DNA from 2 places in the Cobetia sp. MB87 genome. Region 2 is predicted to be linked to the other one. Evidence: predicted binding sites of a transcription regulator. Region 2 holds the regulator's gene; the other holds the start of a gene.
What was found. Region 2 encodes FNR, which switches genes on or off when oxygen is low (the NO sensors DNR and NnrR bind a similar motif). Its sites were predicted from a motif close to TTGATNTANATCAA; they were not measured.
Positions count from the first base shown of each region.

Region 1: CDPAHKCJ_RS08965 (OmpW family outer membrane protein) is a predicted target of FNR. The motif match lies at 2,188-2,201, and genes of this name have one in related genera.

Region 1 is NZ_VFBC01000007.1:654,402-659,017, reverse strand. Features, by position in the region: gene CDPAHKCJ_RS08975 (lipopolysaccharide kinase InaA family protein) at 147-1,010, shown strand; gene CDPAHKCJ_RS08970 (OmpW family outer membrane protein) at 1,372-1,965, shown strand; gene CDPAHKCJ_RS08965 (OmpW family outer membrane protein) at 2,453-3,073, shown strand; gene CDPAHKCJ_RS08960 (DMT family transporter) at 3,205-4,194, opposite strand; gene CDPAHKCJ_RS08955 (PLP-dependent aminotransferase family protein) at 4,351-4,616, shown strand, end outside.
Region 2 is NZ_VFBC01000008.1:128,685-133,300, reverse strand. Features, by position in the region: gene CDPAHKCJ_RS10065 (cbb3-type cytochrome c oxidase subunit I) at 1-1,460, shown strand, start outside; gene CDPAHKCJ_RS10060 (cbb3-type cytochrome c oxidase subunit II) at 1,457-2,074, shown strand; gene CDPAHKCJ_RS10055 (hypothetical protein) at 2,100-2,378, shown strand; gene fnr (fumarate/nitrate reduction transcriptional regulator Fnr) at 2,709-3,458, shown strand; gene CDPAHKCJ_RS10045 (fatty acid cis/trans isomerase) at 3,762-4,616, opposite strand, start outside.

The DNA.
Region 1 (4,616 bases), on a different contig from region 2:
GCCGCGGTGGGAAGGAGAGTTTTGTGCTGCAGACCTGTCACTTCCCCAGCAGGCTAACTATCATGGCCAGTCATCGCAGCGCTCACCGACAAGGATTGCCAGTGAACGTTACCGCCTATCACCCGAGACCGTGATTCCTACCTGACATGACGCATCGCTCCCCCACTCATCCCCCTGCTGGTCACACCGGCACTACCAGCCCCAGCGCCACGGCGCCGCGCGGCCACCGCGATTACTGCGAAGCCGGGCTTGCCCGCCTGCTGGAGCAGCACGACCTCAATAGCTTCGATGCCCTGTGGCAAGTGGCAGCCCACGACGTCGACGCGCCGAATCGTGAACGCGGCGGCGTCTCGACGGTCTCGCTGCTGACGCTCGAGGATGAGGACGGCAACAGTCATCGCCTCTATCTCAAGCGCCAGACCAACCACCTGGCCCGCAGCCTGGCGCGCCCGCTGGGCGAACCGACCTTTTCCCGTGAATGGCGCGCCATCCGTCACTATCATGCGCGGGGGATTCCGTCAGTGGACGCCGGCTGGTACGGCGAGCGGCGCGCAGGCCGGGAGTGGCGCGCCATTCTGATCACCTTCGATCTCGCCGGGCGCGATGATCTGGATCACTGGCATGAACGCTGGGCGGAACTCGATGCCGGCATGCGCTCTCAGGTCATCACCGCCAGCGCCCGCCTCGTTCGCGAGATACATCAGGCTGGTCTGATGCATGGCTGCCTGTTTCCCAAGCACATCTTCCTCAGTCGCCCGCCGAGTGAGTCGCCGGACAGCACCTGGCAGATGGACGCCGTCATCATCGACCTCGAGAAGACGCGCCGCTTCGTGCTGCGCCGCCACGAGTGCCTGCGCGATCTCTACGTGCTGTGGCGCCGCCTGAAGGGCTGGCAGCACGATGAATGGCGACAATTTCTTGCCGTCTATCGTGATGCAGAGGCACAGAGCACCGAGGTCAGTCAGTGGCTGGAACAGCTGGAAGCACGCGCCGCACGCAAGCGTCACTGAGTCTGCAGAGCCCGGCGATGATCTTTGGCGTAGTGAGTACTAACCTCGCGCACGGCATGCGACCAAGGTCTTGGTCACCTTGCGCAATAGTGAATGACGATGTCGCTCAAATGCGTCATGGGAAGTCTCACTCATGAGACATTAAACTTCCCTGAAATAATCGGTAACATCCGCTAACAAGACGGCTAATAAGTTTTCAAACAACGTTCTAAAAAAATGCTTGCCAAACAGAACGCTGTTTTTTATAGTTCGCAGCGTCCCCTGATCGACGCAGCCACGCAGAGCACACGGCCCAAGCCGTAGGGTAGCGAGGCACTGCTGACAGGCAGCTCACGAAGCCAAGCTTCAAGGAGAACTACACATGAAAGCTATCAAGATCCTGACCGCTACTGTTATCGCCGGCACCATGGCAATGGGCGCACAATCCGCCATGGCATATGGCAAGGGCGATATCTTCCTGCGCGGTGGCGTTGCCAAGGTTGACGGCAAGAGCAACAACGGCAACGGTCTGATCGCCAAGGACGAGTCCGGCTTCGCCGGTTCCGTGGGCTACATGTTCCACGACAACCTGGCCATCGCCCTGCAGTCCACTGAAGAATTCAGCACTGACTGGGAAAACAGCGCCGGCGGCTTCGATCAGATGCCGATCAACCTGATGCTGCAGTACTACCCGCTGGGCGGTACTGAAGCCCGCGTCCAGCCGTACGCTGGTGTCGGCCTGAACTACACCCACTTCTCCGGTGAGTCTGCCGGTGGCCAGAGCATGGACATCGATGACAGCTACGGCGCCGCTGCCGAGCTGGGTGTGGACCTCAAGATCACCGAAGCCTGGGCCGTCAACGGCTTCGCTCGTTACGCCGACGTCAAGGCCGATACCAAGATCGCCGGTCAGGACGTGAACGACACCGAGCTGGACCCGGTCACTGTCGGTGCCGGTGTCACCTACCGCTTCTAAGGTCTTGCGCGAGGCGTGAACATGCCTCCAACAAGCACCTGGCAAGCCGTGTGATGCCACGCCGTGACAACGACATCGTGGACGACGAAGCTCGGCAACGCTGAGCAATCCAGGCGATAGATGGACATCACACAGGAACGCCGCAGACCTTCGGGTCTGCGGCGTTTTCGTTATTGGTAGCCAACGGCTACACGGCGGATCTTCAGCGGCGCGCCGCAGAAATTGACCTGGATCAACCCTGCCCCTCACCGTGCAATAACGCCCGTAAACTCTTGCCTCAGATCAAATTTCTCGAAATTCGGCTACCTAGAATGAGGGCATTGTTTCCCGCCATCCTTCAGGAGCCATCATGTCCGACGTCGTCACTCGCTCAGCCTCCCTCCCCGCGCACCTGACTTCGCGTAGCCCGCGCTCTGCAGCACGCCCGTGGCAGATTCTGGCACTGGCAGGTCTCACCAGCCTCGCGACTCTCGGCGCCGCACCTGCCATGGCCGCCGACTCGCTGAATGCCAGCTCTCATGGCTCTCTCAACTCTCTCAGCTCTCTCAACTCTCTCAACTACGGCGCCGGGCAGTTCTGGACGCGTGCGGGTGTCGCCAAGGTCTCGCCGAAGAGTGACAACGGTCGCATCGATGCCATCGGTGCCGACGTGGACGTCGATGATGACAGCGCCTTTGCCTTCACTCTCGGCTATCGCTTCACCGATACCTTCGGTATCGAACTGCTGGCGGCGCAGGATTTCGACCACGACATCTCGCTCAATGGCCAGAAGGCCGGCTCCGTCGATCACCTGCCGCCGACTCTGACACTGCAGTACTATCCACTTGGCGGACGTGAATCGCGCATCCAGCCGTACATCGGCGCGGGGGTCAATTACACCCACTTCTCCGATGAAACCCTCGACGATGGCACCAAGCTCGAGATGGATGACAGCTGGGGCGCGGCCGCACAGATCGGCGTCGATCTGGTGATCAACGAGCACTGGGCGGCCAACGTCGCTGCCTGGTATCTGGATATCGATTCCGATGTCACCGTGGCAGGCAGCGTCAACGACAAGGTCGAGATCGACCCCATCGTGACCATGGCCGGGATCAGCTATCGCTTCTGATCAGCCACTTCCTGGCTAGCACTTCTGACTGGTCAGAGACGACAACGCCCCGCCAGCCCATCTCGGGCCGGCGGGGCGTTGTCCTTTTTTATCTATACGCTGTGCGTGGTGAGTAATGCGCTCGGCACGCATCAGCGCGGGGCGGCTTGCCCACTGTTCGTTGCCGAGGCATTGGAAGTTGCTGAGGCTGTTGAGGTTGAGGGCGTTGAGGGCGAAGGCGGCGTGGCGTCGTCGGCCGGCGCCTTGCTCACCTTGCCCGGACGTGGGCGGTCCAGCACCAGTCCCAGCACCACCAGTGCCGCGCCCGCCACCATCAGCGCGGTCCACTGCTCGTCGAACAGCCACCATGCCATCAGCGCGGCACACGGCGGCACCAGGAAGAAGGTGCGCGCGACCTGATGGGCCTCGCCCCGCTCCAGCATCAGCATCAGCAGCCAGATGGCACCGACCGAGATGGCGATCACCAGCCAGGCCATGGTCATCAGCAGACGCGGCGTGGGGTCAAAGGCAAAGCTGCCGACACTGGTTGCCGCGACGACGAAAACCGCGCCCGCACCGAGATACTGGAACATCAGCCCCTCGACCAGCCCCATGCGACCGGAGACCCGCTTCTGCCACAGTGTCGAGCTGGACACGCCGATCAGCGCCACCAGGCACCAGGCAAGCCCGATCAGCGGCCAGTCCAGAGTGCCTGCTCCGTCCTTGGCAAGCCCTGCCCCCAGCACCAGACTGACGCCGATGGCGCCACAGCCAAGCCCGGCCCACTGCTTGGCCCCCAGACGCACGCCGAACAACGGCAGTGACAACGCCGCCGTCACCAGCGGATGCAGACTGACCAGCAGCGCCGTCAGGCCTGCTGGCAGCCCCGCCTTGACCGCCGCGAACACGCCGCCCAGATAGGCACCGTGCAACAGCATGCCAATGCCCATCTGCGCCAGACGGTCATTGCGCCTGCCCCACTGACGCGGCTTGCGGCGCAGCCACAGAATCACTCCCAGCACCGGCAGCACCAACAGGCTGCGCACCAGCAGCAAGGTGAAGGGTTCAGCGTCCAGGGTACCGAAGCGCGCGGCGATGAAGCCGCTGGCGAACAGAAACACGAAGCAAAGTGGCATCCACATCACGCAGACTCCAGCGAAAGAAATGACAAGCGGACGGTCCGGGGGCAGAGACAGGACGTGCACCGACGGGACCACGACAAGAGTCTTCAGCTTGCCGCGAACCCTCAAGGGGGCACAAGATACAGATAATCACCAATTCAAGGGGTACAGACAGGCATGTCATCCGCCGAGCACGCTTCGTCCGCCAGCCGCCCTTCGCTTGCCGGCTCCTCTATCGACTCAGCCACCAGTTCAGGTGCCACAGCCGCGACGCTGCCGCGCTATCAGCAGCTGGTCGAGCGACTCAAGGCCCAGATGGCGACGGGAAAACTGAGCGCAGGACAGCGCCTGCCTTCGCTCAGGCGGCAGGCGGCGCAGTCGGGACTCGGCCTCAACAGCGTGATTCGTGCCTACGGCGAACTGGAGGCGGCGGGTCTGATCAT
Region 2 (4,616 bases):
GTCTGGCGGTGTGGCTCAACCTCATCTGGCTATGGCCATCACTGGGGCCGGAAGTGGCCTGGCTGAGCTACGGCCGCCTCACTCCCTTGCAGCACCACCTGCTGCTCTACGGTCTGGGCGGCTCGGCAGTGATCGCCGGCGGCTACTCCATCGCCATGCACAGTGTCCGGCAACGCGAATCACGCACGGACGCCAAGACGGCGATAGCGGATATCGCACTGCCCCCCTTCACGCTCAAGCTGATGCATTTCACCTTCCTCGGCTGGCAGGCCGTGGTCGCGCTCGGCGCACTGGCGATAGTCGCGGGCTACTCCTCGGGCCAGTACATGGCCGAAGCGCCCTGGCTCGTCGATCTCCTGATGACCCTCGTCTGGCTGGCCGTGGCGTGGGTCTTCTTCACGGTGCTGGAACAACGCACGCTGCGTCGCCTGCCGGTGGCCTGCTGGTACTTCATCGCCGGCCTGATGCTGGTGTTGATGCAGCATGTGCTGATCTCGCTCAGCGTGCCGATCGGCCTGCTGGAATCGGTTCCGCTCTTCACGGGCAGCCTCGAGGCACTAATCCAGCGCTGGCAGGCCGGGCCACTCCCCGGTGGCATGTTCGCATTCGGCCTCATTGCCTTGCTCCATCACATGGTGACGAGCCGCTCGCGGCTGCCGCTCTACTCGCACCGGCTGGCCACCACCAGCTTCTGGATGCTGGTGCTGCTGGTGACATGGGGAGGTGCTCCGCTGCTGTTCGCGAGCCCCCTGCCGGCCTGGAGCCAGACGCTGGGCATGGCGATGGGCCTACTGCTGCTGGCGCCGGGGCTGGCACTCAGCCTCAATGGCCTGATGACACTCAAGGAGGATTGGCACTCACTGCGCCGGGATCCACTGATCGGCCTGCTGGCGGTAGCTCTGGTCAGCTTCGCCCTTGCGGTACTTGAATACAGCCTGCTGTCACTGCCGACACTCAATGCCCTGACCTTCAGTGCCGCCAACAGTCTGTCGCCGGCAGCAAGCCTGGGGGTGATCGCGACAGTCGCCATCGTGATGGCCTACCACCTGCTGCCCCCGATGCGCTCCCTTGCGCTGCTCAGGACTCACGCCCTGCTGGCCATCATCGGCACCCTGCTGTGCGTTGCCGCCAGCTGGGCCACCACGCTGCTTCAAGGCAGCATGTGGCATGTGCTGGCAGATGACGGCAGGCCGCTATACACCTTGAGCGAGGTACTGGAAGCGGCCCGCATGCCGATGATGATCTCGCTGGGTGGGCTCGCCTGCTGGGCGCTCGGCATGCTACTGATGCTTCTCAACGTGACGCGCACCCTGGCTGATCACAAGAGCGAACGGCAAGCCGCTCATGAGCGCCGGCTCCCCAATTCCGGCTCGCGGAAGGCATCATCAGAACCTGCCACGCCCTCTGCGCCCCCCTCTACCACGCCCCCTGCCACATCCTCGGGAGGGCACTACGCATGAGACATGTCCTGCTCGAACGTCACGCCGGCCTGATGACGGCACTATGTCTGCTCACCATGAGCCTCGGCGCCCTCGCCCAGCTGGTACCGCTCGGGGCTCACCCCAGTCTCGCCAGCGCGCCTGAAGATCTCAGACCGCTGAGCGCCCTGGCGCTGGAGGGTCAGCGCATCTACCAACGCGAGGGCTGTCAGCAGTGCCATACACGCATGGTGCGCGATCTGACTGGCGATACGGCGCGCCACGGCGATGCGACGACCGCCCGGGAGCGCTACTACGGCCGCCCTTCGCTGTGGGGCGCCGAGCGCCGGGGGACGGATCTTAGCCAGCTGCCTGCGCAGCATGACGATGCCTGGCAGCGCCTGCACCTGCATGACCCGCGCAGTCAGGTGCCGGGCTCAGCGATGCCCGCCTACCCGTGGCTGTTCGAACGGGTGTTGAGCGGCGAAGGCATCGCGGCTCGCATGCGAGCCCTGCAAGGCCTGGGCGTGCCCTACGCGGAAGACGAGATTCTCGCCGCCCCCAATGACGTGCGTGGCACTGCCGAGATCACGGCGCTGCTCGCCTATCTGCAGCAGGCCGCCCCCGCGAACGGCATCGCCAGCCGTAGCCCATGACAGGACACCGCTCAGGAGACACGACATGAATCTACTGGAGGCAACTGGACTACCCCTGTTCTGGAATCTCTGGGTGCTGGCCCTCACGCTGGGCAGCCTGGTGCTGTTCGCCATGCTGGCACTGGGCAGCCTTTCGCGCGCAGCCAGCGGTGACAACGACGAGCGCGAAGGCGATGGCCCCATGCAAGAACATCGCATCAATGGTGTACGTCAGCCTGCCACACCAGCGCCACGCGCCTGGGGCATGCTGGCACTGGCGACGCTGGCCGCCGCGCTGATACTGCTACTCGGCGCTGCTGGCTAAGCACTGTTGGCCCAGTATTGCTGACTCACGCCTCCGGCTGAGGCAGGACGTCGCGGTATGGCCATGCTGGGCCAACCAGGCCTAAAGTTCACACACCTTGCAACGCCCACGGGTTGGGCAGGATAATGAATTAATAAAATCTAATATTATGGTGCCACGAAATTGCACTGCGCCAGCCGATGAGCGTTCAGACTCTGGCCGCTCGAGTCACTTCGGCTGAGCAGGGTAGCGGCGGGCGACAAGGCCCCGCCCCACCATTCGTCGTGCCCGATAGACCCCTCCCGCTGCCCTGCCCCAGGAGTAGCGGTGACATTCCTCAGGAGAGTCACCATGACGGCCAATGCACAGGCATCACACCGCTTGCGCGCCCATGAAGCACGCTGCCAGACCTGTTCGCTGAGTTCACTGTGCCTGCCACTGGCACTGAACATGGAAGATATCGACCAGTTTGACGCCATCATCCGCCGTCGCGCGCCACTCAGAAAAGGGGAAGTGCTCTTCACCCAGGGCGATGCCTTCGATTGCGTCTTCACGGTGCGCTCCGGAAGCCTCAAGCAGATCACCAATGAAAACAGCGGCATGGAGCAGCTGACCGGCTTCTACCTGCCCAGCGAGCTGGCAGGGCTCGATGCCATCGACAGCAATTGCTATCCCGGCACCGCCGTGGCGCTGGAGACCACCACCGTCTGCGAGATTCCCTTCGACCGCCTCAATGCACTCTCGGAGCAGATGCCGGAGCTGAGAACCCAACTGTTCAAGAGCCTGAGCAAGGAGCTGCACGAAGATCGCCGCATGATGATGCTGCTGTCGCGCAAGACAGCCGATGAGCGACTGGCGAGCTTCCTGGTCAACCTGTCACAGCGCTTCCGTCGCCGTGGCTATTCGCCGTACAGCTTCCGCCTCTCGATGGCACGTGCCGATATCGGCAACTATCTGGGGCTGGCCGTCGAAACCATCAGCCGCATCCTGACTCGCTTCCAGGCCCAGGGGCTGGTCGACATTCGTGCCCGCGAGGTGCATATCCTGCATCTGGATGGCCTGATCGAACTGGCCGAAGGCGAGTGTCAGGGCGGTCGCTGATGACGCCTGCTGGCAGCACACCACGCAGCGCGGCGCGGCGCTGATCGACTGCCAGTGCGCCATTTAGGCGCTACGCAAGGATAGAAGCCCGCCGCGCAATGTGCGTGGCGGGCTTCCAACTGACAGGCCAGCCGTCAGTCGTCGTGTCAGTCATGACAACCCTGACAGTCCTGACAGTCCTGACAGTCCTGACAGTCCTGACAGTCCTGACAGTCCTGACAGTCCTGACAGTCCTGACAGTCCTGACAGTTCTGACAGTTCTGACAACAGGGTTTGTCTCGGCCGCTCAAGCTTCGCTGGTGATCAGCGGTTCTCGAGGCGGTTATAGTCCAGCAGGCCCGCTTCGACAGGGCGATCAGCATAGTTGGTGCGCAGTACGCTGTCGGAGAACTCCCAGAAGCGCGGATCAGTCCGGCGCACCCCGATATCGGCCTGCAGGGCGCGATAGTCCTCTTCGTTCTCGAGTGACGCCACCCGCTCTGCCAGCCCCGTCAGGGTCTCAGGCGTCAGGCGCCAGAAGGCATTCGGGTAATCGCCCGCCACCCCCCGCAAGACATCGAGAGTGTCCTCTTCAGGACGGCGATTTTCCTCCTCATCGAACAGACTGGTGATGTTGGCGTGGGCGGAATTGCGCAGCACGCTGTAAAGGCGTGGCGAGTCATCACTACCATCCTCCAGCGCGACGATCGTCACCTCCGGCATCAGGCTGGCCGAGACTCCCCGCACCGCAGCGAGGGCCTGCAGCTCATGTCGCACATGATCATTCTCGACATTGCTCAGACTGCGCTCATGACCGAGTTCCGGCGCGAGACGCTCTTGCATGCGCCGCATCAGGCCAAGGCGAGCCTGGTCCGGCGATGACAGCTCCTGCGGCGTCCAGACGATGCCACTTGGTGCATCGAACTGCGGCGGCTTCTTGAACAGCAGCCCCCCAAGACCCGGGCTCACGTCGCGATACCAGCTGTCATGCACCGCCTTGCGCTCGCCTGCTGGCAACAGCACCAGCAGGTTGTTCTCGCCCTCCATGCGCAGGAAGTCCATGTATAGACGAGTGACCAGCTGATGCCCGAGATTGCCGTAGACATCGAAGCCGGCGACCAGCAGGTAGTGGATACGCTCCAGCATCGGGTAATCGATGATCCAGCCCGTCTTGGGCAC